Regions from separate parts of the Metabacillus sp. KJ11-3 genome, predicted to be linked through region 1. Evidence: riboswitches for the same ligand, from Rfam matches in the RefSeq annotation. Region 1 holds a riboswitch; each other region holds the start of a gene.

Region 1 (7,485 bases):
TGCGATTTATTTGTTTTCACCTTTTTGTCTGAAGCATTTTCAACTTTTACCGTTTTTACTGCTTTTGCATCTGCTGGAGCAGCTGCTTCACTAATTTGTCCTCCTGCAAAAACACCAACTGATACGATTCCAGCTAACACCAACGATTTTACTACATTATTTTTACATTTCATTTTATATGTCTCTCCTTTTTCTTTTAAAAATTTATTTGCGTTCACTTTTAAATAAAGGGAGATTCTTGTGGTGGTGGAGATGGAGGTGCATGATCCCATTGGTTGCGTAATTCATATTGACGAGAAACAAATGGCTGAATTCGTTTCAAACTTAGATACTTCTCTGATTCTAGTAAGAATTTATCAAAAATACTACTTGTGTACGACCCATTTCCTGAACGATCCTTTGATGATGTTTCTGGTGCCTTTTGTTTAGATAAAGAGTGAATACTTACCTTTGCATAAAGACTGTTATCCGGAATTGATGGAAGGTTCTTTTTCTCTTTACCATTAGGCTTCTCTGTTACATCTTCAGGTGCTTTCAGGAGTTTAACAGTTTGATTATCATCTGGTACATCAAGGATTTTAGAATATGCCTTTTTGATATTCTTTTCTTCACTAACAGACTGTGCAGTTTTTTTTGAGCTTTGTAAAACATTCACTGAAGCTTCCTTTGACGTCTCCTTCTGCTTTTCATTCGTTCGTGTTTTTCCCTTATTTTGATCAGAGACAGACCTATTAACTGTTTGCTTCGTTTCTTTTTCAGTAGTATGTATATCTTTCAAAACTTTTTTACTATTTTGCTTACCTTCTTCGACTATTTGCTCCGCCTTTTCATTTGCTTTTTCTGGCAGTGGCAACTGATCCTTTTGTTTAGCTTTTTCACTGGCCTGAGCAGGAATGACTTTGATTTTCTCAACCACTTTCTTTGCAGGTTGTTTCGGCTCAGACTTCTCCGAATTTCCCTGTGAAGAAACTTTCGGTATAGGCTTTAAATCTTTCGCCGTTTCAACGATTTCTTTTGTTTTACTAGCCTTCTGTGTTTGATCAGGCTTTTCAGCAAAAGCTTCGCAAGGAAAAAACAGCCCTGCACAAACAATAGAACCCAATAAAAGTAAGCTCCTTATTTTCATCATTTCACCACCTTTCGTCGGAAAGAAATGAATACACTCATACTATTTCAACAAAATTCAGCATTTTTTGTCCGTTTGAATGTCTATTTGCAACAAAACGAGCCTTTTCTCCTAAAACGGGTCAGGGGGACAGGTCCGTTGTCCCTGTCCCCTACTCTATCATTGTGCATATGCATGTTTAACTTCAAAATTATGATCGTTCTCTAAGCAAGTGGGTCAAGGAACCTGTCCCTCTGTCCCATGATCGAGTAGAGGGAAGACCCCTCTGCTTTAGTCTTTTGTTTGAGATTGCTCTTTGAACAACTTTCGATAAACCGATGTATCGATAACCTCTTCGACAGAAGGTTAATCCCTTCGCCTCTCCCTCAGGGATTCCTAATTGGATAAGCGATTTGATTCGTTTCTTCGATACCTTCCATTGCTTCCATATGATGACTCTAATTCTGGAGCGAAGCTTCTTATCTATCTCAGTCTTTGCTTTTTTCATATTCGAGATTCTAAAGTAGTTAACCCACCCAAGTATGACTTGTTTTAGTTTTAAGGTTCGGTAGTCTAGCGAAACACTCCAATTTCGCTTTGTTAATTTTCGAAGCTTCCTTTGAAATTTTTGTATTGACGTTGAATGGGGTTTTACTTGGTATTTCTCATTCTTAAAATCGTAATAATATCCAAATCCTAAGAATTTCAAATCTTTTGGACGGGAGATTTTACTCTTTTCTCCGTTGACTATTAACCCTAATTTATTTTCTATAAATCTCACAATTGATTCCATCACTCTATTCGCTGCTTTCTCACTCTTCACGAAGATTAGGGCATCCTCAGCGTATCTCACGAATTGGAGTCCTCTACTTTCTAGCTCCTTATCAAGTTCGTTCAACATAATATTACTAAGCAGTGGGCTTAGGTTTCCTCCTTGCGGAGTTCCAACTGGTGTTTCTACATATTTTCCATTCACCATAACTCCACTGACAAGATATTTCCTTATTAGGGAAATGACATCTCCATCATCTATTGTATTAGAGATGATCCGCATGAGTTTATCGTGATGAACTGTATCGAAAAATCTTTCAAGGTCAATATCCACAATCCAATCGTATCCATCATTTAGAAATTCCAAACTTTTAATAATTGCCATCTCACAACTTCTTTTTGGTCTAAAGCCATAACTGAATTCACTGAATTGCTTTTCAAATATTGGACTGAGAACTTGATGAATGGCTTGTTGAACTACCCTATCCACTACTGTTGGCATTCCCAATTTGCGCATCTTACCATTTTCTTTTGGGATCTCCACTCTTAAGGCAACTTGTGGTTGGTACTTTCTTGTTCTGATGCGCTGACGTAGCTCATCCTTGTTCTCTCTCAGATATTGTTTCAGTTCATTGACCGTTATTCCATCGACCCCACTAGCACCTTTGTTTTTATATACACGCAAGTAGGCTTCATTCATATTTTGATTACTTAGAATTTGTTCTAAAAGTTCCACACTCGTTTCTCCTTTCCTCTCACGTAGTAAGTGATAGCTCCATTTTGGTTATCCTTTGAGGTACGCTCATACTTTCACCATTAACACATTCGGAGTATGTCACTTACGCATTCGTGGTGTTGAAACACTATAAATTGTTCAGCCCTTCATGAAATTACTTCACTACTATGGCTTCTGCTGACTTCTTGCGGCTAACCTTTTTCGACTGTACCCTTTGTACATCCGCAAGATCTCCCAGGGTAAGACAACCATCTTTCCTCTTTTACTCGCCTGATCTACTTTACAAAGTTACGCACATCTTTTGGACTTTAACTTGTTTGGGAGTCTTATCCCTTTGTAAAGCCTTAGTATCAGATTTCTGTTCGTCGAGCCAAGATTTTATTCCACGCTTCCTCCAGCCCTTATCTCACGATAAGTACCTTGCGCTTCCTTAGTGGTTGGTCGATGTGTACCCCTCAGTGGACTTTCACCACCTAGATAGTTGCCATGCCTGGCACACCAAAAATAAGGGAACAGCAAGTACTGTTCCCTTGTTTAACCTTATTCTTTTTCAGATTGTTTTTTTGCTTCTTCTTGTTGTTTTTCCCTAGCTTTTTTTGCTGCTTCACTTGCTTTCTCTTCTTGCTTCTTTATTTCTTCAGCGCGCTTTTGTGCTTCTTCTCGTTGTTTTTCTTCAGCTTTTTTTGCTGCTTCCTGTGCTTTCTCTTCTTGCTTCTTTATTTCTTCTGCACGTTTTTGTGCTTCTTCTCGTTGTTTTTCTTCAGCTTTTTTTGCTGCTTCCTTCGCTTTCTCTTCTTGCTTCTTTATTTCTTCTGCACGTTTTTTCACTGCTTCTTGTTGTTTTTCTTCATCTTCTTTTGCTGCTGCGTTCTTTGCTTTCTCTTCCTGTTTCTTTATTTCTTCAGCCTTTTCTTCTTTATCTACACTATTAGATTTATTTTCTGTGCTCTTGACACTTGTTTTTTCATGAGATTCCTCTAAAACTTCATCGGCCTCTTCATTAAGTTCTTCAACAACTTCAGCTTGTTCTTCTGCTAACTCTTCATTATTTTCAGCAAGCTCTTTTTGATATTCTTCTTCATCAATTTCACCTGATGCTAATTTTGCCTCTAATTCTGTACGTTTTTGATTAGCCTTTTGCTGCTTTTCTTCTAACTTAGCTAACTTTCTATTTATTTTCTCTTCAAATTTCTTCTGTGCATGAATAATATTTTTTTGAAGAGCTTCTTTCGCTTTTGGATTTTCTACTTTTTCTAATGCTGTTTGTAGAGCAAGCAGATTAGCCGCAAATTTGGACTCAAGTTCAGCACGTATTGGGTCAACTGGGGCTTTTTCTCCTGAAGGGTCACCTTCAACAGCTTCTGTTTGTTCATTATTAGTAGCTGGTGTTTCATCAGATACTGGCAGCTCAAATTTTTCTAATGCCAATTCTTGTTGTTCAATTGCTTTTTGAAGCATTTCATTAGCTAGCTCTTCCTCACCTTGAGCTAGTAATAATTCTGCCTCTTTGATGCGTTCTTCAACATATGTTGCTAGTAATTCGGCTTCTTTTACTTCATCAAACGTGAAAGCCAATTGTACATTTTCCTTTAATTTTTTTACAAAATAAAAGAAATCACCTGGTAAAAGTGTTGATTCTACAATCGTTGAATGATCATTCGTATCCTCTACATTTGACTTTTCTGTTTCAGTTTCTGCCGAATCTACTTCATCTTCAGTAGCGGTTTCTAATTCTTCATCCACCTGATTTGATGGCTCAACTGTTGAATCTGTTATTGTTTCAACTGTTTGCTCTTCTTGAACAGCTTCTTCTGCAGAAACTGGTTCTCTCTCATGATTATCCGCTAATGCCTGTCCAGTTCCAAAAGAAAACATAAATACTGCTGCAATCATACTTGTAGCTAGAACATTTCGAATTCCTGCAAAATTTTTCTCCATAAAAAAATTCCTCCAACATAAGTTTATATTCGGAAGAATCTCGAATGAACTCTATTAACTTAAGTTTATTCTCCATTCTTCATTTGGTAGTCCAGCCATCCTAGTAAATTCTTACCGTAGATCTGTGACTTTGCGTATCTACCTTTCGATAGAGTTGCCTTTTTCAAATGAGGAACGAAATTCCTTTATTATTTCCGTTCATCATTATCTAAATATAAATATACTAGAAAAGAAAACAAATAAACATACACCTTTTCTTGGAAACTTGGTGGGATACCATTGAAAACTTAAAATTGACACTGTGAAAGGAACCCGTCAACTTGGACCAGTGGCTTCCTTACTCACTATGATTTCACCCTTTAAAACTTTATGTTTTACGTTGCAATTCAGGGTACTTCTTTGCCCAGTACTTTGTTCGAAAAATATGGAGTCCAATTGCAGGCATAATATTAAAGACAAAAATAACAAAGTTAACAACTATCCAATCTTCCGTCGTTTTATTTGGATTCCCTCCTAATAAAACAAACCCAGTTAATAAACCAGATGCAAATAATACACAACTTCCAATAATAAATGCTGCATTTATACTCTTAAGTAATCTTATTTTTGATTGCTTCATAGAAACTCCTATTCTTCATTTTCTGCATAAATTAATTTTCCCCTTATAAAAAACATAATTGTATGAGCAGCATGTAATACTGCCAGGTAGACCGTATGTTTCATGAAAAAATCAAGGTCAATCGGATTTGCATTTACCAGATTCTTTGATTAAAAAGCATAAACTCTGATCTTATCAAAGAGTTCAGGATTTGCGTTTTTCCTAACTCTCTATTATCGCTATTAGATTATAACTATAATTTAATTGCTTTGTCATACTTTTTAATCTGTTTGTAAAAGGTGAATAACATTCCTTCTGTATGATTGATATACCTTTTAAACATCCTAGGAGCAACCACACATGAAAAAATTAAAATCAATCCTTTGTTTTTTTACGTAGATACCATAAATACGATTATTACACTTAATAGATTGTGGAAAGAAAAAATAAATCATATAAAACCCCCGGTTTTATCGACCGGGGGTTTTACATTCTCACTGCCTCTTCCTGCCTTAAATTTCTGAGTACAGTTGGTGGGTCAAGGTACCTGTCCCTCCGTCCCATCTTAATAAAACCTTTAAATGACATTAACTAAATTTACAATTTCATCCTGTATGATAAGAAGTGTATAGTAAATTAGACATGGTAAAGGAGATAGAGATATGGATGTAAAGGATATTCTTTCTAGTAGGGTTATCCACTTTGCTAGTATGTTTAATGAAGAGGTTGAGTTGGGAGTAATACAGTATCCTGATCATTATTATGTGTACGCGTCGATTTGTAATGATCGTGGGGAGTTTTTGGGAAGAGGAATAGACAAAGTTGAGAGGGATGCTGCTCGTCAGGCGCTTAAGAAGCTTTATATTGACGCATATGATAGTTTTAAGTGAAGAAACCAAGGGGAAATTTCCCCTTGGTTTCTTCGTTCGAGCATACTACCTATTATCCTTTACTACTACTTATAAAGAATATTGCTTCTCAAAGTAATTCTGATATTCACCACGTAAAATCTGCTCCCACCACTCCTGGTTATCCAAGTACCATTGGATGGTTTGAGCAATTCCAGTTTCAAAGTTATACGTTGGTTTCCAACCTAACTTCTCTAGCTTAGTAGGGTCAATCGCGTATCGCTTATCATGACCTAATCGATCTTTTACAAATTCAATTAAGTCTTCTGATTTTCCTAATGTTTTAATAATGGTTTTCACAACTTCTAAATTTGTCCGTTCATTGTGTCCACCCACATTATATACTTCTCCATTTTCACCTTCGTGTAAGACTAGATCAATGGCAGAACAATGATCTAATACATGTAACCAATCACGAATATTCTTTCCGTCATCATACACAGGTGCTTTTTGTTCATTTAACACACGTGAGATGGTTAAAGGAATTAGTTTCTCCGGGAATTGATATGGTCCATAGTTATTGGAGCAACGAGTAATATTAACAGGTAATCCAAATGTTTCGTGATAAGCACGAACTAAAAAGTCTGAAGATGCTTTACTTGCACTGTATGGGCTATTTGGCTGAAGTGCAGTTTCTTCCGTGAAGAAAGTTGTTGGATCAAAGTCCAGCTCTCCATATACTTCATCAGTTGAAACATGTACAAACTTTTTCACATTAATGTTTTTGCTAGCATCCAGTAATACTTGGGTACCAAGAACATTCGTACGAACAAACACTTCTGGATCTGTTATCGATCGATCAACATGGCTTTCTGCAGCAAAATGAACAACGTAATCAAACTTTTCTTTCTCAAAGAGATTAAGAATTGCTTCACGGTCTGCAATGTCTGCTTTTATAAAGTAATAATTATCTTTGTTTTGGATATCTTTATGTTTTGTCAGATCTCCCGCATATGTTAGTAAATCTAAGTTATAAATATCATAATGAGGATATTTATTTACCATATAATTAACGAAGTTTCCGCCGATGAAGCCTGCTCCGCCGGTTACAAGAACTTTTTGTTTAGCCAATATTACACCTCTTTCCTAGCTATTACTTTAGCTGAATAAAGAGAGTTACCCCATTAATATTTCGTACCCACACCTTTTTGTCTACCTTTTTCGGTTCTAGCATTTCATCAATATGTATAAGATCAGAGCCGAGTAATGCTGTTAATTGGGTAAGATCGATTAGTTGATGTACTTTTTTCTCATCATGTTGAAAGATGACATTAATTCTACCTGGTGAATTTGAGACCATATTTATCCTCCTTCTATTTTCTTTTTATGTTTCACAGAAGGAGGTGATTTTAATCGATTTTTTTATATAAAAGGTTTCTAATGACAGTCTTTTCGGTTATACCCCTTCTACATATCTGTTGGTTTTTGT
Region 2 (7,485 bases), on a different replicon from region 1:
GGTAGGTGAGTAAGTCCCAAGAACTTTGAGCATTCCTCTTTCCACAATCAAGCGCAAATGCTTAATAATATTTGCGTATTTTTATGTAAAGTACAAGATCTTAGAGTAACTTTTTATTACGTAATTGATGGAAATTGCAAAGGAAAGAAATTGTTTAATAAACAATAGATCAAAGGACAAATAAAAAAAGCCAGAAGCTATAAACTACCAACCATTTCTATTATAGCATTTTAAATTATTATGTTTGCTGAACAGTTCACTTAAAAACAGAAGGAAGTGAGATTTTACTAACATAAAAAAGACCACTATTCGGTAGCAGTCAAAACTAATGCATCGCGTAATAATTGTATGTCCTGGTAAATGGAGTAAGAAACTTGAGTATCACTACAATTATTTAATTCAATAATTAAGCGATCAAGTTCTCTAAGGAAAAGTAAAAAATCTGATTCACTTACCATGAGTAATTAGTCTCCTTTATATAGGAACAATATACTATACAAGTAAAGCCTAACACCATAATGCATAAAGTTCAATGATAGATATATTAAAGAAGAGCATCTTTCGAAAAAAGCAGTGAAAAAGGTGGTTAAATAATGTTCGATCCTTGGATGTATGTAACAAATGAGAAACTAATGAAAATATATCAAACTGCTGTCGAATTAAATTTAGGAAAGGATAATATAAAAACTGTTTTCGCAGAAATACAAAGCAGAAATTTGAGAATTGATAAGCCAAGCCATAGACATCTAAAACGTTTAAAGTGATCTTAATTTGAAACAAAACTTGTTTTACTAACGTATCTTATTATTTGCTGTAATATGAGCTGAAACTAATTCGCTTTTCGCGTATATAACGAACGAAAGAAAAAAATGGTCTAAATAATTAGACCAAATAACCCATCGTTAGCTCACCTTAGAATATTTCTGAATATAGTATGTGAAATTATCCAAATAGAACCTGGTTAATTTCTTTTTAATTATAAGGATAATGTCTAATCAAAAAGGACTGCTATCAATTAGATAACAGTCAATAACAAATAAGAAAATAACAGCAACCCGATTGGCTTTCAGAGGTCTATAGTTATTACTTACAAATATTACTCGTTTTATTGCTTATTTCAGAACAGAAACAAACAACAATTCACTTCTCAAACCCAATTATAAATGGTTTAAAAAAGACCTTATTCAGGCCCAGTATTACTCTCGAAAAACTCTCTAATTTTATCTGGGGATATACCTGCATACAATATCAATTTTGCCCATTCTGGATCAAGTTTTTTTTCTTCAAATGTCTCACCCAATTAGATACCCTCCTGTATAAGTTATCTAATTCAATTATGGATAGATTTGTAAAAATATAAAAGTCTTATAGGTAAATATTCACATAGATTTTACAAAAAGGAGAAGGTTAATGGAGAAAGATATAAAAAAGTGGAGTTATAACCACTCCACAAATGAAGGTATACGTAATTTTCCTTGCTTAGTTAAATTTCTATATTTAACACGGCATTGAACAGGTTTAATAAATTTATAATTGTCATTCTCTGATTGAACCTTATTCGTAGAATACAGCTTTTTGCGATCGTTTGGTGGCATGAATTCCATTAAGCCGGCTGGTTTACCATCGAGAAATGATAACAAAACTCCGAATTCATCTTTGCGTAAACCAGTAATATAGACATCATCATATTGATAATTAATGACTTTGAGCCAGCTGTATGATCGTTTATTTATCTCATAAGGGCTGTCAGCTTTCTTTTGAACTATACCTTCAAGTTCGTTTTGCTTAATGAGATCAAAGTAAGCGATCGCATTACCAGATAACCACTGAACAACATTAATAAGAGGATGAGAGGGGACAACCTTTTGAAGCAATTCCTTACGTTTAAGGAGTGGTAAGTGGGTAACTTTCTCACTATTATATTGAATAACATCAAAAACACAATATTGAACTTCATAAGGAGCTTTCTTGGATCTAAAACGTTCCATTGTAGCTTCAAAATCAGGTTTACCTAGTTCATTAGATACAACAATTTCTCCATCTAAGACAGTTCCGTTTGGTAGATCTAAGTTAGTTATCTCAGGATATATTGTAGTAACTTCATTGTTATGCCGTGTATATAAGCGTACTTTATCATCAAACTTTGTCCAAATGAGCCTTATTCCATCAACTTTAAGCTCAGTAATATATGAATCATCATCAAATGGATGATCTGATCTGTGCAATAACATTGGTGATATAAACATTTTAAAAAACACCTCATGTTAATTCTAGCACTTTATCAAATGTAAATTCACTGGAAATTGGAGTTAATATCTAAGGAAATTTTGTATTATTGATCTTAAGTTGCGCTAGTCGGACAATTGATGAATTTTTCAAAATCATTACACTGAATTGGTAAAGAATTGAAAATTACACAGTGATATTATACTGTACCATTCTGTAAGGTATGTAAAATTACAATAACTTATAACGGTCAGTATTAGCTTACTTTGCTAGTCTGATCTTTTTATTTTTGTTAGGATAAATTAAATATACATGTTAAATTACTTTATTTTAATAAACCAAACTGTTAATAAATATATCAAATTGCAGGATAAGTAAATCAAACAAAAACAACTGGCATAAAATTACTTTTAGTGGTATATTATGCCTAGTATAATTGTTAAAACTCTCTTTTTTGCCATTTTTTAGTGATGTGTACTTTATCATATATAGAATTTTAAGAGGGAAAATTGTATAATGGACAATATCAAAAGTAAAAAAACAGAACTTATAGAAAAGTTCGGGTTAAATGTAAGACGTTATCGAATGATCAGAAATATATCTCAAGTAGAATTGGGGGAATTAACTGAAGTCTACATCGAACATATATTAGTAGCGTTGAAAGAGGTAAGCAAAACATCTCTCTAGAGAACATTTATCTAATTTCAATTGCACTTAATGTAAAAATTAGTACGTTATTAGACTTTGATTAATATTAAAATTTATAATATAGGAAAGCTATGAAGGATTATTTATATATGGGCACTTTAATAATCTTGAGCTATTAGTGCAACCGTCCTTTTTATAATAATAGGGCTTTTTTTATTGAAAAAAACATTCTAGAATTCTACAATCTTCTCAAGATATGCATATTATGATTGGATTAATTAAATATAACTAATATTTGAACAAATCTGTTGCATATGTTTTATTTATAAATGAATTCTATTATTTAGGGGAGTTGTCTATATGTTCCGAGATAGTTTATTAAATCAAAATGATTTTCTAGAAATTTCACATAATCCTACTACTTATTATTTAGAAAAAATCACTTTTCCTTTAGATGAACTAAAGTACATTGAGTTGCTCTCACTAACTAAAAAAGTAACCATCGTAGACAATGCTATTTTAAAGACTGAAGAAGAAATATGCTTAACAGATTCTAGAGAAGTTAATTTTGGTACATATTCAATCCTTTTCCATCAATTAAAAGAAAAGGGTACACTTCGTGAAGTTTACGAGCTAACCTTGGAGCAATTTACTACTATTCAACATAATTACAAAGATAACTTATTTGAAATTGATAAAGATTTGTTATCTTAGTATTAGGGAAATTTAAAGAACTTATTTTATTCACTAAAATATTTAATTATGTTAAGATGAATTTATAGTTTTTTACTTTTTCTTTTTTTGCAACCATTCTATGGTTAGCGGGCTTATCTTATGAAATGTAAATTTACGCGTCCTTTGGGATGAATCTAAACACACATTACGTGTGTCTATGAGTCTTCCTGAAGGGCGCTTTTTTGCGTTTCATAAAATTTTTTATCTTCAGAAAGGATGTTTTCTTAATGGGTGAGACATTAGCAAGTTTGTTTAACAAAAGTGATGTAATTGAGGATTGCAGAAGGCTTGGAGAAAGAAATTTATCTTTAGTAAATCCGTACCGCTTATCAGTGGAACTCAATTTTAAGGATGGATCAAAAAGATATTTTCGTTGTAAGAATGGAAATCGATCTTATGCATTAAGTGAGGTATTAACTCTTATTAAGTCTATTGAAACTAAAACAGGTGAAAAAGTCTATTGGAGATTTAAAGGTGAGGATATTTACTATATCGGTAGTGATTATTCAATTTATATTTCTAAGGTATCTAGGCTTAAAACGATGTTTCTTGAATTCTTTGGATTAGTTGAATAATAAACATATCTCTTATTGGGTGGTAAGGCAAAGCATTTTAGTGCTTTGTTTTTTTTATTAAACAAAAACTTCAGAAAAAAGGGTGGAATTTTAAATGAAAAAACATTATGCAATTGCTAAAGAGGAAATGTCTTTTTACGGTAATGATTGTACTAGTTTACAGAACATCTTAGCTGTTCTTATTGGACCTAAAGCTGAGCCAACTCTAACAGGTAAACTTGCAGCATTAGGTACTAAACATTTATCAACTATGAGTATTGAAGAATTAAAGAAATTCCCTGGTATAGGAGAAACAAGTGCTTCTCGCATTGTATCAGCGTTTGGTCTTGTAACTTTGGCTAAAAAACATTGTACCAAGGAATTCTACATAATTCGGAGTCCAAAAGATGCTGCAGATTTGTTTTCTGATCTTCAAAATTTAGATCAAGAGCATTTTGATGTAGCTTATTTAAATACTAAGAATCAAGTAATATATAGAAAAAATATTTTTAAAGGTAGTTTGAATTCAGCTATAGTTCATCCACGAGAAGTCATGCGTGAAGCAGTTAGGGTGAGTGCTGCAAGTATTGTGGTTTCTCATAACCATCCGTCTAATGATCCGACCGCGTCGAGAGAAGATATAGAAGTTACTAGAAGATTATCAGAGGCAGGAAAAATAGTGGGAGTTGAGCTGTTAGATCATGTGATAATAGGAGGTCCTGGAAGATATGTGAGCTTAAAAGAAAAAGGCTACATATGAGATTAGATTATATGTGTTATATGCAGAATAAGTTCGTCATCATGATATTGGTTCAAAAACTATTATTTTTAAATAAAGGACAAACGTGAAGTATCCATTAAGAAATAATCACGAAAAATGGGTTTTGTATGAAGTTTATAGACATATTTTTATAGTTCCACTTTATTTTAGAAAATCAATTAAGATATTGAGATTGAGTACTTAAGTACATACTCTTTATGGAGAGGTTAAATTTCATTGGTAAACATGACTAAGTTATTAAATAAAATTTTAATTTCAGGTGTAGTTCTTTTATTAATTCCAAGTATTATTGTTTTGTTTTATTCGAAGGATATACCAGAAAAAGTGGTCTCAGGGAAAGTTTTAACTATTGATGGCTATACATTATTAATTAAAACAAATGAAGATAAAATGATTACTGGGAAACTCCAGAATATTTATAATACTAAAGAATTTTGGGATGTATTTGATGAAATATTAATTGGAGCTTATGTAGAAATAGAATTATATGGAAAGGATGAAGAAGGAGATTACTTAGTTGAAGTAAATGTTGATGGAGTAGATTTTGATGAGTATGTTGTTAATAGTCACTATGCAAGTAATTTAAACTAGTAATTTTGAAATAAAAAAAGGGATGAGTTATTTAAAATATATAACTTATCCTTTTTATGTTTTTAATTGTTTATATATTGTTTTATATGTTTTAAATACTGTTTACTTGTTTATACGATTTTTGAAGACTTATCAACTCTAGTTATTTTAAAGATTATAACTATATAAACAGTGCTATAAAGCTATAAAAACAGTGGTTATCACTATATAATCGGTAATTGATAACTATATAAAAGATGTAATCTAACTATAAAAAGAGGGTAATAACACTATAAAAACGATGTAGACTTTTAGAAAAAGCTTAATAAAACTATAAATTCGGTGTCTACTTTATGTACTTAATTATACTTATGCAGCTAGTTATGAATTTAGTAGTAAAATTAAATTTAGATTGTTATTAAAGCTATAAAAACGGTAAACAGAAAATTAACTTCACCGTTTTTATAGCTTTATTATGTGTAAAACAAGATTAGATATAACTATAAGAACGGTAGTGAGAAGTACCTGGCATTATATTTTTTTATGATTAAATAAATACCTAAATGTTCTTAGCATTGAATAAGTAGTTATTAAGGGATTCTCCATCGAATTTATAGTTATATTTAATAACAGAGGACAAATATAACTATAAAAACGGTAACTCTATATCAAATCCATAGAGACTATAGGTTGTCTCCTTATACTGCAACTATTATTGGAATATGAAAAACACTATCATATAACTATAAAACCGGTGGATAATATTTTATAAAATCGGACCTATCCTTAACTCGTAAGGTATGTTACACCGAAAACCTAGCTATAGAGGTATAATCGCAAGGAAACTTTTACACCGGTTTTATAGTTATATAGAAGGGAAAGATTAGGACTTATAACTATAAACCCGGTAGTGAAAATTCCTTACCGTTTTTATAGTTATTAGGAGGAAGCTTTAAACCTTTAGTTTTAATCCAATAAAAGTATTACCGAAATTATAGTTATATGAAAAGTGGAAACAATTATAACTATAATTTCGGTGTTCAGTTTATGTTAGATTTGAGTAGACGTCTAATTATCTTATCTATTTATTACCTCTATTTTCCCCTCATTTCAGTTATTTATTCTATATAACTATAAAAACGGTAATCAATCTGATAGTTCTATGATATGATACTTTTTTATGATGATTATCTCCGAGATCCTAAAAATACTAAAAAAATTTTTTACACCGAAAATCTAGCTATATGACTGTCTAAGAATATAGGTTAACACCGAATTTATAGTTATATAAATATTCAGTATTAAGATAGAGGAAAATATATACACCGAATTTATAGTTATATTATTTAAAAGACAATGATTATATACACCGAAAATATATTCATATTGTCGATCCTAGATTTAAGCTGTATTTTGGTGTAGATTCTTATCTATTTTTGTACTATATTGGTAGCAGAAGCCTTTAATAAGGAGGGAATGCCATGTCTACAATCGAACAACTTTCATTTGATGAAGACTTAGTGGATGCAGACTTAAAGCCATACTATTGGGTTAACCAATCTAATGCTCTTGTAAATACTAGACAAAACCTTTCAATAAATGAAAGACGACTTTTGTATGTATTGGTTTCACTAGTTCAACCAGAAGATAGAGATTTTAAAACCTATGTTCTGCAAACAAAGGAATTAGCCTCTTTATTCGGTATTTCTGAATCCGGTTTCTACGAGCGGATTAGAGAAACAGTTCATGGTTTGAACAGTAAACCTTTAACTATTAATAGAACTAAAGAAAATAATAAGGTTGTAACGGATGATATTTATTGGGTCCAACGTGCCACCTACGATGATGGCCAGATAACTATTAAGTTATCAGAAGATCTTGCTCAATTCCTAATCGATCTTAAGTCATATACAAAATACCAGCTTTATAATGTCTTAAAATTGAAGTCGGAATTCTCCTGGCGAATTTACG
Region 3 (7,485 bases), 790 kb from region 1:
ACCCTAGAGGGGCTAGTCGCTGGGGCTAGACACCTGCACTAAGTACAAGGTTTGAAACTTTCTTATCTGTTCGAAAAAAAACTTGGTAAAATAAAACCAAGTTTTTTTCCTTTATGTTCTTCTAAAGAATTATAGCTGCGATCCAACCGAAAATAATAAGTGGAATATTATAGTGAACAAAGGTCGGTACACATGTATCCCAAATATGATGATGATTCCCATCTGCAGCTAAACCAGATGTTGGACCAAGTGTACTGTCAGATGCAGGTGAGCCTGCATCTCCAAGTGCTGCAGCTGTTCCGACTATCGCAACTGTTGCCATTGGGCTAAATCCTAACTCCAGACATAGTGGAACGAAAATAGTCGTGATAATAGGAATTGTTGAAAAGGATGAGCCAATCCCCATTGTGATAAGAAGACCAACAATTAACATTAACAATGCACCAAGTGCCTGATTTCCATCAATTAACCCGGCAGCATCTTCTACAAGCTTTTCAACATGGCCAGTTTCTTTTAACACACTAGCAAATCCTGATGCTGTAATCATAACGAAGCCAATAAACGCCATCATCTTCATTCCGTTTGTCATCATAGCATCTGCTTCATTACGCTTTAGTACACCACCAATATATAAAATACTTAAGCCGGCTAACGCACCAAAAATCATTCCTTCAACCTCAAGCTTTTGGGATAAAAAGAGCTGAACGGAAAGTGATACAAATATGGCGAAAACGGCAATAGTAATACTTCTTTTCGTGTACACTTGTGCCACTTGTTGACCTGATATTTCACGGGTTTCATATTGTCTTTTTTTGCGATAAGTAAAGAAAACCGCTATAAGCAGGCCACACACCATGCCAATAGCCGGGATGGCCATTGCTGTTGGAATAGAAGATAAGGAAACAGTTAATCCACTCTCCTGCATATTCGTTTGCATAATGCCGTGAAAGATGGCCCCAAACCCAACAGGTAAAAACATATATGGCGTAATTAATCCAAATGTCATAACTGCTGCAATTAATCGTCGATCTACTTCAAGCTGATTCAAAACTTTCAAAAGGGGCGGAATAAGCACCGGGATAAAGGCAATATGTACCGGTACCAGGTTTTGAGAAAAAATCGCCATCATTAAGATTAGAAATACAATAAGTGCCTTAGATAACGTTTTTCTTCTCGCTTCTCCCTCACGACCAACAACTTTAATCACACTAGAAACCATCGCATCTGGTAATCCTGTTTTCGTTAATGCAACAGCAAATGCTCCTAGTAAGGCATAACTTAGTGCTACAGTTGCATTTCCACCTAAACCGTTTGTAAACGTCTCAATCGTTGCGGCTAACCCTAAACCTCCTGTTAGACCACCTATTAAAGCTCCAATCACAAGAGCAAAAACAACATTTATTCTTAATAAACTTAAAATTAGCATAACAATTACTGCTATTAAAACTGCATTCACCGTCAAGACCCCCGAAATCCTTTAGTTTGCTAATATAGTAGAGAAATAAAACATCGGAATTAAACTTATCATATTTGCTTGAAATCTGTCAATTAGTATATCAAGATATTAAATACTAGCTCCTTTTTAAAACACGCAAGCCTTCGGCACCCCGATGAATATAAAAGCCCTTTCATTTTCCTTTTCTTAAAAATTTTAACTTTTTATATTAAAATCATTTCCAGTTTGTCCGATATAAACACTGGTCAAGTGTAACATTGGCCAAACAACGGCAAACTTATTGAAAAATAAGGACGCAAAACTATGGGTCTAAGGCAATCGCTATGGCTGCCAAGTTGCAAATGCTAATTTTATTCCCTTCTTGGTTGTTCACCTTAGATCCTCGCTACAAAAGAGAGGAGACATACAATGTCAAAAGGTAATTATGAAATTAAAGTAAATCATGGTGCAAAAATTGTGGAGATGTTTATTGGCGGTACATTTACTCCAACAGATGTGCAAAACTTCGTCAGTGATTATCAGAAAGAGGTTTCAGCAATTAACGCTCCTGTTTTCACTCTTGAGATCGATTGTTCCTATATGGACCTTCTTAAACAAGAAATGATTCCAAGCTTAGAAAATTCCTACAAGATGTATAAGGAATCAGGATTCAAAAAAGTTATTTTCAAAATCAAACAAAATCCTGTGTTAAAACTTCAATTAAATCGCCTTGCAAGAAATACAGGATTAACCAATGCTGAAGTAATGGAAGGTTAATAACTTTTTAGGATGAATCAAAGTACTATACCTTGACTCATCCTCTTTTTTATTTCACAAATATAGGAGGAATACACTTTGCAATATGTAAAAATACATTCTGTTGATATTTATCATCCAACAAAAGTTGTTGATAACACCTATTTTATCAATCATTTTCAACAGAGAGAAAAAGATATTACGCGGTTTCTTGATCATATGGGACGAAAAAAACGTTATATCATTGATAACCCTGATGAGAATAGTTTAACAATGGCAATTGAAGCAGCCAAACGGGTTCTTACTAAAGCTAATATGAGTGGAAAAGATATTGATTTAATTATGTTCTCATCACAAATTCCTGAATACACATTTCCTACAAATGCTACATATTTACATGATGCAATTGGGGCTGGCTCACAAACCATTCTATTAGATTCAAATGCAAATTGCGCCGGTATGACTGTCGCCGTTGATTATACTTCAAGGTATATGTTAACAAGTAAGGATATCAAAACTGCCTTAATAGTCGGGTCAGATTATAACTCTATCATTAGCGACCCTGAAGATGAAATAACATTTTCGAATTATGGTGATGCAGCGGCAGCTGTTATATTAGAAAAAACGGATGTTGAAACAGGTTTTATTGACTCCATATATTTTACAGACTCGATTAATAAGGATAAAATTTTATATCCCGCAAAAGGCTTATCCAATGTTCTACAAAACAAGGAACAAGGAAAGTATATCAAGTGGCTTCCTTTTGATGGGAATATCGCCCTGCCTCCCACTTATAATATGATCCAAAAACTATTGGACCGTAATAATTTACAAGCAAGTGATATCAGTTGTTATTGCTTTTCTCAATTTTCTTTAGCCAATATTTTAAAAATACAAGAGAAGTTTGACATACTTGATAAACAAATTGTTTATGTTGGTGATCGTTTCGGATATACGGGAACCTCCAGCCCGTTTTTGGCATTACACGAAGCAATAAATAGGGGAACTGTTAAAAGAGGGGATTATATTTTATTTTGGACAATCGGTTCCGGATATCAATTAGTATCCATGTTATTTCAATATTAATAGAAGTGTAAAAATATCACGAGTGACAGGTACATCTTGTAAGTAACTGCCACTCGTTTTCGCCACCAAATTCCCTACACTTACATACTGTTATTGACTAACTTCAAACCTCTCAACAAATGTTGCTAGTGTTCTTGCCATTACACCTGTTGCACCTGATGGGCCAAGTTCGCTTTCTTTTGACGTTGTTGCTGTCCCCGCAATATCAAGATGTACCCATGGTGTATGTTCAGCAAATTCACCAATAAAGGTTCCTGCCATAATCGCATGCCCTTCTCGACCGGGTGAATTATTCAGATCAGCCATTTTACTATTTCGAACTCTTTTTTTATCGTTTTCCGAAATCGGCAAACGCCATACAGGCTCATCACATTCATGTGATGCTTGAAGAACTTGTTCAAATATCTCTTCATTATTTGTCATGGCACCAGTCGTTTCAGTTCCTAAAGCAATGATGACTCCTCCTGTTAAAGTGGCTACATCTACTAAGTAATTCGCTCCATGGAATTTAGCATATGTAACGCCGTCTGCTAGTGCCAAACGACCTTCTGCATCCGTATTTAGTACCTCAATCGTTTTGCCGCTTAAAGAAACAATGACATCATCGGGCTTAAATGCTCCACCACTTATCATGTTGTCTGTTGATGGAATAACAGCTACAACATTTTGTTCAGGCCTTGTTTCACCAATAATCTCCATGGCTCCAAGCACTGCTGCGGCACCACCCATATCTGTTTTCATGCCGACAATTCCATCCTTAGGTTTGATAGAATAACCACCTGTATCATAGGTAATTCCTTTTCCAACAAGTCCAATAACATCTTTCCATTCTTCTTTTCCTTGATACTTTAACACAATCATTTTTGGAGGCTCTTCTGACCCTTTGTTGACAGCTAACAGAGCCCCCATCCCAAGACGCTCCATATCTTCCTTTTCAAGGATCTCATACTCAAAATTATATCTCTTGGCAAGCTCTACAGAATACGTGGCTAATTCTGTCGCTGTTAACAGATTAGGTGGCATATTTGTTAGTGTTCTTGCACTGTTTGTACCTGTTCCAAATGCATACCCAACCTCGAGACTTGATTTTATTTCATCCAGCTTTCCATTTTCTGAAAAAACATAAACCGTTTCAATCTTTTTTTCAGGTTCATTAGATTTTAGCTTATAATCTAAAATTTTATATGTCGCGAGGACAGAAGCCTCTGAAAGCGCGTGGGCAATATCATTTATGTCATTTTCTTCATGGCGAAAAGAATCAAGTGCAATTGCAATACTTTGATGTTTTGCCTTTTGAAGGGTTTGAAATAACTCTCCAAAAGCTCTCTTTAATCGATCAAAGGTTAGGTTCTCCTCTTTTCCCAAACCAACAAAGTAAATACGTTTAAAAGAATGCTTCCCCAGGGTATGTAGCTTAGTAATAGATTTGTATTTTGTTTGCAGGTCTCCGTCTTTTAATAACTGAGATAGATCACCTTTTAGTTGTTCATCGATCTCACTAGCTAAACCTGTTAGTTTGCTTGTTTTTTGATATAGTCCAATAACAAGTGTTTCTTGATCTTTGATTTGCTCTAATTGATGATGTACTTTAAATATCATCTCTGCACCTCCGTATATGTATACAGTTCCATTTTAAAGCACAAAGTTTAAAAAGTATAATAAGGTGTAAATGAATAAGTGAAAAAGGTTTTCTGAACAAATTCTTTTCACGAGTAGAAGATGCAGGATGGTTATATGCTATAATGAAGAAAATCTTTTATCTTTTATCTGTTATCTATTTACAGTTTAGAGAGGTTTTATGCTGTTGAATCTAGGGCTTTAGATCAAGGTGAAATGACTCCAATCACTCTGTTTAAATAGATGAATACTTCGTTAGAATGCAGAATGAAAGGAGCATAACATTGGAATTACTATATAATTTTCCCTTACTCGCTTCTCTGGCGGCTATTTTCTTTGCACAATTCATTAAAGTTCCGATCTACTTTATTGTTTCAAAAAAATTGGATTGGTCTTTAATCACAAGTACAGGAGGAATGCCGAGTTCGCATTCAGCTGCTGTTACTGCCCTTTCAACAGGTGTTGCACTTGATCATGGCTTGGATTCCTCCATCTTTGCTATTTCGGCTGTATTCGCCATTATTACCATGTTTGATGCAACCGGAGTCAGAAGACATGCTGGTGAGCAAGCAACTGTACTTAATCAGCTTGTATTAGATTTCAATAAATTCGTCGAAGAAGCAAAGGTTTGGCCTAAAAAGGCTGAACAGGATAAACAAAAAAAATTAAAAGAACTGCTTGGTCATCAACCAATTGAAGTATTTTTTGGAGGATTAACAGGTATATTACTTGCTTTACTATTGCATTATCTTTTTATGATGTAGATACAGGGCTAAAACGAAATGATGTATACATAGAGAAAAGCTAATGGCTGCGTACCATTAGCTTTTTGTTTTACTTTTTATATATTTTTGTCTGAATACCTGCATAGATTCTTCTTCATTTAAATTTTTTAATTGTTCTTCTGTTAATGCTCCATTACCCATTTGTACAACGTAAACATCCAATTGTTTTTTTCCCCAGCTATTATACACGTCTTTTACTGTTTCATAATAGAGATCCAATCGGTTTCCTTTTATTGCTCCACCTTTATCAGCTACAACTCCATAGCCATATCCTGGAATAAAGAGGATTGTCCCTAAAGGGAATACGTCTAAATCAGCTGCAACCGTTGAATATAGGTCACGTTTTACTTTAACACCTGAATATGTAATTCCATAGCTTGGATGATTAGGGCTTTTACCTGTTGATTCTACACCCGCTGTATATCCTGTTGCCACTACTTTTCTCACCGGGTATTGTGACCAATCAATAGCTTCTTCTAATGACATATCTTGATTTACCGTCTCAACACGTGAAGATATCTCTGTTTGGACAGATGGTTCACTATTCATTGTCTTAAATGTGAGCCCTAAAACACGAAATGTACCACTTTCTTCACCATTTGTATGATCTTTAGCATACCAATTCACTACATCTTTTGCTTCTACTCCGGATATAACTTCAAAAGTTGTCGTTAGTGCACAAAGAAATAATATCGACATGAAAAGCCTTCTACACACTCTTTTTATACTGATCATATCTTCCCTATTCACTCCTCTCACAAATCTATTCGTTCCCAATTTGGTGAGGAAATATTCATTTTTAACGGGAAACATACTCTAGCAGTTTGAATGTGTTCTTTATTTCCTATGGGCTTTTTTTACATACTTTGTTGTTATTTTGGTCTTTAAACATAAGTACAGGTTCATCCATTGCGCTCCATACAACAAAAAGGCTGATCATCAACAATGTGATGATCAGCCTTTTTGTAATGTTATTAAAACATTTGGTAACCTCTTTTTCGAAGCATTTTAATGATTATGCCTGAAAGAATTGCTCCAAATAGTCCTGAAGATAAAATCAGTATGTCAGCTAAAGCTAATGACAGAATTTTATTTCCTAACGCTGAAAATGAGGCACCGGGTTTTTGAAAATATTCAATAAATCTTACATTATCTATAATAAAAATGCAGACAATCGGGTACACAATTGCCATAATCCAAGACATGCGTAAGAGCATATTTAATAAAAATCCAATACCGAAAAATAAAACTAAAAATAATAGCATTGATATTAGTAAAACAGGTAAGCTTAACATGTCTATCACCTCCATTACACCAACTTTAGTGTACTGAACAAAAGATAGACAGTCAATCATAACTAAGTGAACGTTTTATGACTTCTTCCCTGTTCCCTCACAGTTATTACAAGTTTCGGAGCCACCTAAGATCAATTGAAAATATCCTATTCCATCACAGTACGGACATTCCTTCGTTTCTACCTTAGTTGTTGTACTCATATAAGCCTCTCCTTTAGAAAATAAATGGTTGTAATATAATATACCAATTATTCTGACAATAATAAAGGGAGAAAACCTGACACAGATGTTTATGTAAGCGAATACAACACGTATTTCCCTTGAATTTCTTTATCTTGCTTATTTTTTAGAAAATTACAAAAATAAAGCGTAGGAACTATAGCCAAATTGATTCCCCGGATGAAAGTGATCATATTTAATTAATTTCGGCTTTATATTTCTATTTGCCAAATCTTTAATCAAATTCGATGAATCAGGATTCATGACTAATTCTTCGGGCAGCATGAAGATT
Region 4 (7,485 bases), 220 kb from region 1:
TTAAAACATTTTTATTTATACAAAAAAGGAATGGGGATACCATTCCTTTTTGTATAATAAGATTTTAATCTTTCAAGATAGAAAATATGTCAGGGTTTTCTATTCTGAAAGATTAAAATAAAAGGAGTATAGAATTATGAAAACTAAAATGGTTGAAATGCTAATTCCAGAATATATTAAAGAATTCTCTTGTATCGGATCCTCCTGTGAAGATACGTGTTGTTCAGGGTGGACTGTTCACGTTGATAAAGAAACCTATAAAAAATATAAAAAAGTAAAAAATCCAAGTATGAAATTTAAACTTGAGAAAAATTTAGAACGGAATCGCACTAATCCTGAAATAAATAATGTTGCAAAAATGAAAATGGAGAATGGAAAATGTTCTTTTTTAAGTAACGAAGGTTGGTGTGATATTCAAACTAATCTGGGTGAAGAATATTTATGTAATACCTGTACGATATACCCAAGAACAAATAATAACTTCAATGGGGTATATGAACAAAGTCTAACTGTCTCTTGTCCAGAAGCTACTAGATTAGTATTACTAAATAAAGATGGCATTAAATTTGAACAGGGATTAAATGAGGTTACCAGAATAGGAGTAACAAGTGTTGTCAATACCAATAACGAAACAATAACACATTGGACAGACCTCTTTAACGAATATCGCTATATTACTATTTCGATTTTACAGAATAGAGACTACTCTATCGAAGAGCGTTTACTAACCTTAGGATTGCTTTATAATGAAATTGATGAGTGTGTAAAGAAAAACAATATAATTAAGATCCCAGATATTTTCGGAGAATATATCAAAAGTTTAGAGGATTTCACATTTAAAGGAGCATTTAATGATGTTTCAAAAAGAATTGATATACATCTTCGTTTATGCAAAGAGCTCTTAATTCTTAGACTTAACCAACCAATAGCATCTGCAAGATATTTAGAATGTTCAAGAGATATGTTACTCGGATTGAAGATTAATGAAAATTCTACAAATGAAGAAACTAGAGAACAATATGAGAATGGATACAATAAATATTATATACCTTTTATGGAGGGAAATGGGTATATGTTAGAGAACTACCTTGTTAATTATGTGTTTAAAAATTTAATGCCTATAGATACTGAATTCCCATTTGAAAGCTATTCTAGAATGGTACTGTACTACACATTGATAAAATTGCATCTAGTTGGGATTGCAAATCATCATAAGGGATTAAATTCAGAATTAGTTGTTAAACTAATACAATCTCTATCTAAAACTTTCGAGCATTATCCTTCATATTTTGAGCAGATACTAGAATTAATGAAGGACAAGGATTATATGACATTACCTTACATGTCAATATTAATTAATAACTAGTCAAGGTTATCTACTCTAATCATATTCTTTTATACCTGTAGATGCTTAAGAAGATTTTTTTTAGTCCTTACCTCTTTTGTTGGGGTAGGACTATTCTGTAAAAGGCTTTACAACTTTCAAATTTTTGTTTGAGTTAGAGAAATAATACTTTAAAATAATTATAAATTATAAGATATTAATTAATGAAAATAGAATTTAAGATTGGAGGAGACTCAATGAGCACTACATCTATAAGATTTTCGGGATTAGCTTCAGGAATGGACACTGAAAGCATGGTAAAACAGTTAGTTGATGCCCAAAAAAGTAGATTAATCAAATTACAGCAAGCTAAAATAATGAATACTTGGAAAACTGATACTTTTCGAGATATTAATACAACGATATCAAGCTTTAGAACAGCTACAGAGGCTTTAAGGTTACAAACTCCTTTTAACAAACAAACTGCCTCTGTAAGTAATATTGAAAAGATTGGTGCCACTGTTACTGGGACACCATCTGCTTCTTTTTATACAATAACGGAAGCAACTATGGCAGCGGATGCTAGAGCTGCTTCAGCTAGTTTTATATTAAATGTTACAGAAGGAGAAGCTATTGGACAAGACATCTCCTTTGATTTAAATGGTACTGCTATTTCAGTTGGATCTGATGACACGATTTCATCTGTAATTTCCAAGATAAACGGTGCAGGTGCAGGTGTTAAAGCATCTTATTTTAAAGATGGAAATGCATTAATCCTAACAAGTGAAACAAAAGCATTAAATTCTCAAATTAAATTAGAGAATTTATCGGTTAATGGTCTAACAGACCCTACAAATAAGTTAGGGTTAATTGGAGGGGAAGTAAATAATATTACTAATACTTTTAGTACAAACAGTGGTGTTTCAGCAGCAAAAGGCTCTGATGTAGTGAACGCTATGGTTGTTATTAATGGACTGACAATTAATCCTACTGGAAATAGCTTTACATTTGATGGAGTAAAATTTGATCTGAAATCTAACATTACAAGCGATCAACCAGTAACCGTTGAAACAAAAAATGATACGGAAGCTGTTTTTAATAGTATTAAAACGTTTGTAAATAAATATAATGAACTAATTGCTGAGTTAAACTCAAAAGTGACAGAAAAACGTTACCGAGATTTTCCACCATTAACAGATGACCAAAAAAGTGAAATGAAGGATCGAGAAATAGAGTTATGGGAAGAAAAAGCAAAAAGTGGGTTAATAACTGGAGATCGTTCCATTTCCAGTTTTTTAAACGAACTTAGAAGTAGTCTAATGACACCTGTTTCAAATGGTGATGAAGGATTTAAGTATTTATCTGACATAGGGATTACAACAAGCAAGAACTATCGAGACAATGGAAAGCTAGAATTAAATGAAACAAAATTGAAAGCCGTCCTTGAAAGTAATCTTGATAGTGTAAAAAAGCTGTTTAGTTCTACTAGTAGTATTACAGAAGGAAATACTTTAACAAATAGAACAAAACATGATGAAAGTGGTATTGGAAGAAGACTATATGAGAGATTAGGACAAGGAATTTCAGACTTAAGTAAAAAAGCTGGTTATTTAAATTCAACTGTGGATGTAAATAGTGTTTTGGCAAAAGAGTTAAAAAGTATTGAAAGTGGGATCTCAAAAGAACAAGATAGAATTCAACAATTAGAAGATCGTTACTGGAAACAATTCCAAGCAATGGAATCAGCTATGCAGAAAGCAAATTCGCAAAGTGGTTGGCTCATGCAGCAATTCAGTGGTGGTATGTAATGAGGTGAAGGATTTAATTCCTTCACTTTTTTATTTGAAACTTCTCTTTAAACTTACTAGAACATGCCGATATAAATAATAGAAAGGTTTGTAAATGAAAGGGAGAGATGGATTTGTCAGTCGAGGGTATGTCGTTTCATTCTTTTATTAGTAACAAAATTGATGCAGTAACTGAAAATAAAAATGTTTCAATTGACCAACCTGAAAATAATGGTCCAACACAAGCAGAACCAAATATAAAAGTTACAAAAGAAAAGCTTGAAGAAGTGGTAAAAGGCATGAATGATTTTTTATCTCCTACAACAACTTCATTAAGATTTGAATTACATGACGAGCTAAATAAATATTATGTAAAGGTAATTGATGAAACTACGAAGGAAGTTATCCGTGAAATTCCATCGAAAAAACTACTAGATATATACGCATCGATGACAGAATTTTTAGGATTAGCTGTCGATAAAAAGGTTTAGAGTAGATAAAGGAGTGTAATGAAAATGGCTATGAGTAATCCATATCAGTCATATCAATCAAACGCAGTGACAACAGCGGCACCGGGTGAATTAACATTAATGCTTTATAATGGGTGTATAAAATTTATTAAACTTGCGAAGAAAGCAATAGAAGATAAAGATATTAGCGAAAAAAATACGAATATAATAAAAGCCCAAAACATTATTCAAGAGCTTATGGTAACCATAAATATGGATTATGAAGTCTCAAAAAATATGCTTACAATGTATGACTACATGAAGAATCGTCTTGTAGAAGCAAATATTAGTAACGACCTTGAAATTCTAGAAGAGGTACAAGGGTATGTGACAGAGTTTCGTGATACATGGAAGCAAGTCATTCAAGCGAACCGTCAGAAGCAACATCAAGGTGGACAAGCATAGTGGATGCGGTGCAAAAGCTATATGAAGTCAGTGTAGAACTCCTTTCACTTTTAGAAAAAGGAACAACAAGTGAGGAGCGAGATGAGTTTATTCATCAAATAGAAGCGAATTTAGAAGATCGTGAGAAATTAATAAAAGCGACTCAACCACCCTATACAACAGAACAAAAAACAATAGGGATGAAACTGATTGAGGTAAACAAGGAAATTAACCAGCAATTAATGAGTTTTAAAAACGAAATTCAGTCTGACTTACGTAAACTAAAGAACAATAAGGTAAGCCAAGAAAAATATCATGATCCTTACCAAAAAGATACGATAAGCGGCTTATTTTATGATAAGCGTAAATAACTTTATTAATAGAAAATGAGTCAATAATACCACGGTAAGAATAGAAAAACCTAGAATAGTAATTAATTACTATTTATTATTTAGGATAAAAGTATTATTATGTTGATATGCTATTAAACTACCAAGTGAAAAAGGCAAACCATTGGAAACGGTGGGACGCAAAGCCAAGGGCCTGCTTATGTAATTCTTCATGAATGGCAGCCGGCTGCCACAAGGGATCATAGTCTATCAAATCTATGAACCTTGTAAAAGGTTTATTTTTTTATGCCTTTTTCACACAAAGAAAGGGAAAAGAAAAAATGAAGCATTTATCTCGTTTGAAACCATTACTTCTTGTATTGGTGCTACTCAGTTACCAAGTGATTGCTCCTATTGGTAGCGTTTTTGCATCATCAGATAGTAAGTTACCTCCAACCAATCTTACTGCAGTAAAGGTAACGCCAGATGATGTGAAGCTAACTTGGAACTTTCTCACTTGTTCATCCAATTATGCAAGCACCGGCAAATGTGAAGCAAAGCGTTAATAATGGAAATGATATTGTGCTGAGATGGGATGCTTCAACATATGCCACTGCTTATAATGTATATCAAATTATTGATGGAGAGCGTATTTTGCAGAAAACAGTAACTGGAACTTCTGTCACATTTAGCAATATGCCTGAAGGAAATTACGAATACGTGGTTCATTCATACAGTAATCGCTTTGAGGAGTCACCAAAAGGAAGTTCTATTGACTTTACCTTAACATGGCCTGTTGTTGAAGCACCGGTTATTTCAGGGAAAGTAGAAAATATAAACAATATTACGTTATCTTGGCCTGCAACTGCTTGGACAAGTGAATATCGTGTTTATCAAATCACAAAAGATGAGAGAAAATTAATTTATAAAGGTACTGCACGAAGCTATAAAGTTAATAATCTTTCAGAAGATACACATTCTTTTGAGGTAACAGCTTATAATACACGTTTTGGTGAATCAAAAACATCAAATCGCATTACAGAAACAATTGTTTATCCAATTATGGAATTCCAAAAGCAAGCTTAACGATGATAAATGAAACAACAGCAAGAATTAATTGGAATTTTATTACCTATGCAAATGGCTATAACATCTATGAAGTGATAGATGGGTAATTAGTATTAGTTTCAGAAAAAGTAAATAATTTAATGTATACGGTCATGGACTTATCCTATGCGAATCATGAGTATGTCGTAACGTCCTACAGTAACTCATTTGGAGAGTCTGAACCATCTAATGTTGTTCTCGCAAAGCTAATCAAAGATGAAGAGGCACCTGTGACAACAAGCGACGCACCAACAGCTTGGGTAAATCAAGACCAGGTCATTACTCTATCTGCTACAGATAATGAAACAGGAGTAGCAAAAACATATTATTCAGTTAATGGCAATGATTTTAGAGAAGGCACTTTTTTTGAAGTAAAAGGAGAAGGTGTTCATAGAGTATCCTTCTATTCCGTTGATAAAGTCGGTAACAAAGAAGAAGCACAAACAATCGAAGTGAAAATCGATAAAACAGCACCAGCTACGACTTCTGACGCACAAGACATCTGGAGCAAGGAAGATGTGACAGTGAACTTGACAGCAGCAGATGAACAAAGTGGTGTGACAAAAACCTACTATTCTATTAACGGATCTGAATATATGGGAGGAACATCTTTTGTTGTAGAAACAGAAGGTCTACATCTTGTATCATTCTATTCTCTAGATAACGCTGGAAACAAAGAGGAACCACAAACAATCAGTGTTAAGGTAGATCAAACAGCACCGGAGACAACTTCTGATGCACCTGAGACTTGGAGCATAGACGATGTGACAGTATACCTTGAAGCATCAGATCGTTTAAGTGGCGTAACAACTACATTCTATTCAATTAATGGATCTGAATATAAAGAAGGAACATCTTTTACATTAACAGACGAAGGCATTCATGAAGTGTCATTCTTTTCGATCGACAATGCAAATAATATAGAAGGTGTAAAAACGCTTGAAGTGAAAATCGATCAAACAGCACCTGAAGTAAGTATGGATGTAAATGAAGAATATGCATTAGATTCTGCATTGCCATTGCTTTATACAGCAAAAGATACGGTTTCTGAAGTTATATCTGAAAAAATGATCGTAACAGCACCAGGTGAATCGTCTGGAAAAGAAGTTCAAAATGGTTCGTCTATTTCATTAGATAAACCAGGTGTTTACAACATAACAGTTGTTGCAACAAATGCTGGAGGCTTAACAACAGAAATTCATAAACAATTTGTTGTCTACATTCCTGCAACAATTGAAGTAACACCAAAAGTGATCAAAGGAAATAAGGGTATTTTCACAGTTCGTGTAGACGTACCGAAACTATTTGATCGTAAAGATTTTGACCTTGATACAGCAACAATAAATGGGGTACATGCCCTAACAAGCAACAAAGGGTACTATAACCAAGCAAAACTTGGACAATTCAAGTTTGAGCGTTCTGACTTTACATGGGATTCATCAGAGGAAACATTGGTTTTCCGTGGATATCTCGATGGTAATTTGGTTATTGGACAAACGACTGTAAAGGTTCAAAATAAATAACTTAAATTTGAAAAAAACTCGCCAACCCAAGGTGAGTTTTTTCATTTAATCTATACATTCGCATAAACTATTTACATACCCTTAATGTCCCCTTCACAAACTTTACCGAACCATACAAATTTCTACAAAAAGTCACAAAGTATTTTTAAGTTTATGCAGGAGACAAGCAGGGAAGTATAGAAATAGTACTACATAGCTTTATCATAAAGGAGGAGTTCAATCATGAGATATAACGTCAGAGGGGAAAACATTGAAATAACTCCAGCATTAAGAGAATATGCAGAAAAGAAAATTGGTAAGCTTGAGAGATATTTTGAAGAGTCAGTTGACGCAAATGTCAATGTTAACTTAAAGTACTATAATGATCAGGAATCTAAAATAGAAGTGACCATTCCAATGACAGATCTGGTTCTACGTGCAGAGGAAAACCACCAGGATATGTACGCAGCGATTGATCTTGTTGTGAATAAATTAGAGCGACAAATTCGTAAGCATAAAACAAAAGTGAACCGCAAGCTTCGC

What was found. A riboswitch is a leader RNA that binds a small molecule or an ion and turns the genes downstream of it on or off. The one in region 1 is predicted to bind cyclic di-GMP.
Region 2: it holds a riboswitch for cyclic di-GMP, as region 1 does, so the genes downstream of both, AC0L8O_RS27460 (hypothetical protein) here and AC0L8O_RS24175 (DUF5667 domain-containing protein) in region 1, are expected to answer to the same signal.
Region 3: it holds a riboswitch for cyclic di-GMP, as region 1 does, so the genes downstream of both, AC0L8O_RS02535 (hypothetical protein) here and AC0L8O_RS24175 (DUF5667 domain-containing protein) in region 1, are expected to answer to the same signal.
Region 4: it holds a riboswitch for cyclic di-GMP, as region 1 does, so the genes downstream of both, AC0L8O_RS25070 (hypothetical protein) here and AC0L8O_RS24175 (DUF5667 domain-containing protein) in region 1, are expected to answer to the same signal.

What each region holds. Positions count from the first base shown of each region.
Region 1 is NZ_CM147865.1:4,863,505-4,870,989, reverse strand. It holds gene AC0L8O_RS24190 (hypothetical protein) at 1-173, opposite strand, end outside; gene AC0L8O_RS24185 (hypothetical protein) at 221-1,129, opposite strand; gene ltrA (group II intron reverse transcriptase/maturase) at 1,317-2,612, opposite strand; gene AC0L8O_RS24175 (DUF5667 domain-containing protein) at 3,153-4,550, opposite strand; cyclic di-GMP riboswitch class I at 4,633-4,719, opposite strand; gene AC0L8O_RS24170 (hypothetical protein) at 4,918-5,169, opposite strand; gene AC0L8O_RS24165 (hypothetical protein) at 5,811-6,038, shown strand; gene rfbB (dTDP-glucose 4,6-dehydratase) at 6,108-7,127, opposite strand; gene AC0L8O_RS24155 (hypothetical protein) at 7,150-7,356, opposite strand.
Region 2 is NZ_JBVVRS010000004.1:117,202-124,686, forward strand. It holds partial or broken gene AC0L8O_RS27435 (DNA/RNA non-specific endonuclease) at 1-13, shown strand, start outside; gene sda (sporulation histidine kinase inhibitor Sda) at 594-764, shown strand; gene AC0L8O_RS27445 (ATP-dependent DNA ligase) at 1,437-2,246, opposite strand; gene AC0L8O_RS27450 (hypothetical protein) at 2,743-2,913, shown strand; gene AC0L8O_RS27455 (hypothetical protein) at 2,904-2,978, shown strand; cyclic di-GMP riboswitch class II at 2,990-3,073, shown strand; gene AC0L8O_RS27460 (hypothetical protein) at 3,235-3,588, shown strand; gene AC0L8O_RS27465 (DUF6018 family natural product bioysynthesis protein) at 3,837-4,184, shown strand; gene radC (RadC family protein) at 4,279-4,923, shown strand; gene AC0L8O_RS27475 (hypothetical protein) at 5,161-5,535, shown strand; gene AC0L8O_RS27480 (replication initiation protein) at 6,996-7,485, shown strand, end outside.
Region 3 is NZ_CM147865.1:477,016-484,500, reverse strand. It holds gene AC0L8O_RS02540 (Na+/H+ antiporter family protein) at 122-1,456, opposite strand; cyclic di-GMP riboswitch class I at 1,717-1,799, shown strand; gene AC0L8O_RS02535 (hypothetical protein) at 1,865-2,212, shown strand; gene AC0L8O_RS02530 (ketoacyl-ACP synthase III) at 2,291-3,277, shown strand; gene AC0L8O_RS02525 (leucyl aminopeptidase) at 3,368-4,873, opposite strand; gene AC0L8O_RS02520 (divergent PAP2 family protein) at 5,179-5,658, shown strand; gene AC0L8O_RS02515 (3D domain-containing protein) at 5,716-6,414, opposite strand; gene AC0L8O_RS02510 (YuiB family protein) at 6,654-6,974, opposite strand; gene AC0L8O_RS02505 (YuiA family protein) at 7,050-7,175, opposite strand; gene AC0L8O_RS02500 (NUDIX domain-containing protein) at 7,329-7,485, opposite strand, start outside.
Region 4 is NZ_CM147865.1:5,082,813-5,090,297, forward strand. It holds gene hag (flagellin Hag) at 1-4, shown strand, start outside; gene fliB (flagellin lysine-N-methylase) at 137-1,366, shown strand; gene fliD (flagellar filament capping protein FliD) at 1,582-3,132, shown strand; gene flaG (flagellar protein FlaG) at 3,246-3,602, shown strand; gene fliS (flagellar export chaperone FliS) at 3,627-4,025, shown strand; gene fliT (flagellar protein FliT) at 4,025-4,375, shown strand; cyclic di-GMP riboswitch class I at 4,499-4,588, shown strand; gene AC0L8O_RS25065 (hypothetical protein) at 4,728-4,850, opposite strand; gene AC0L8O_RS25070 (hypothetical protein) at 4,883-5,419, shown strand; gene AC0L8O_RS25075 (OmpL47-type beta-barrel domain-containing protein) at 5,542-6,963, shown strand; gene hpf (ribosome hibernation-promoting factor, HPF/YfiA family) at 7,186-7,485, shown strand, end outside.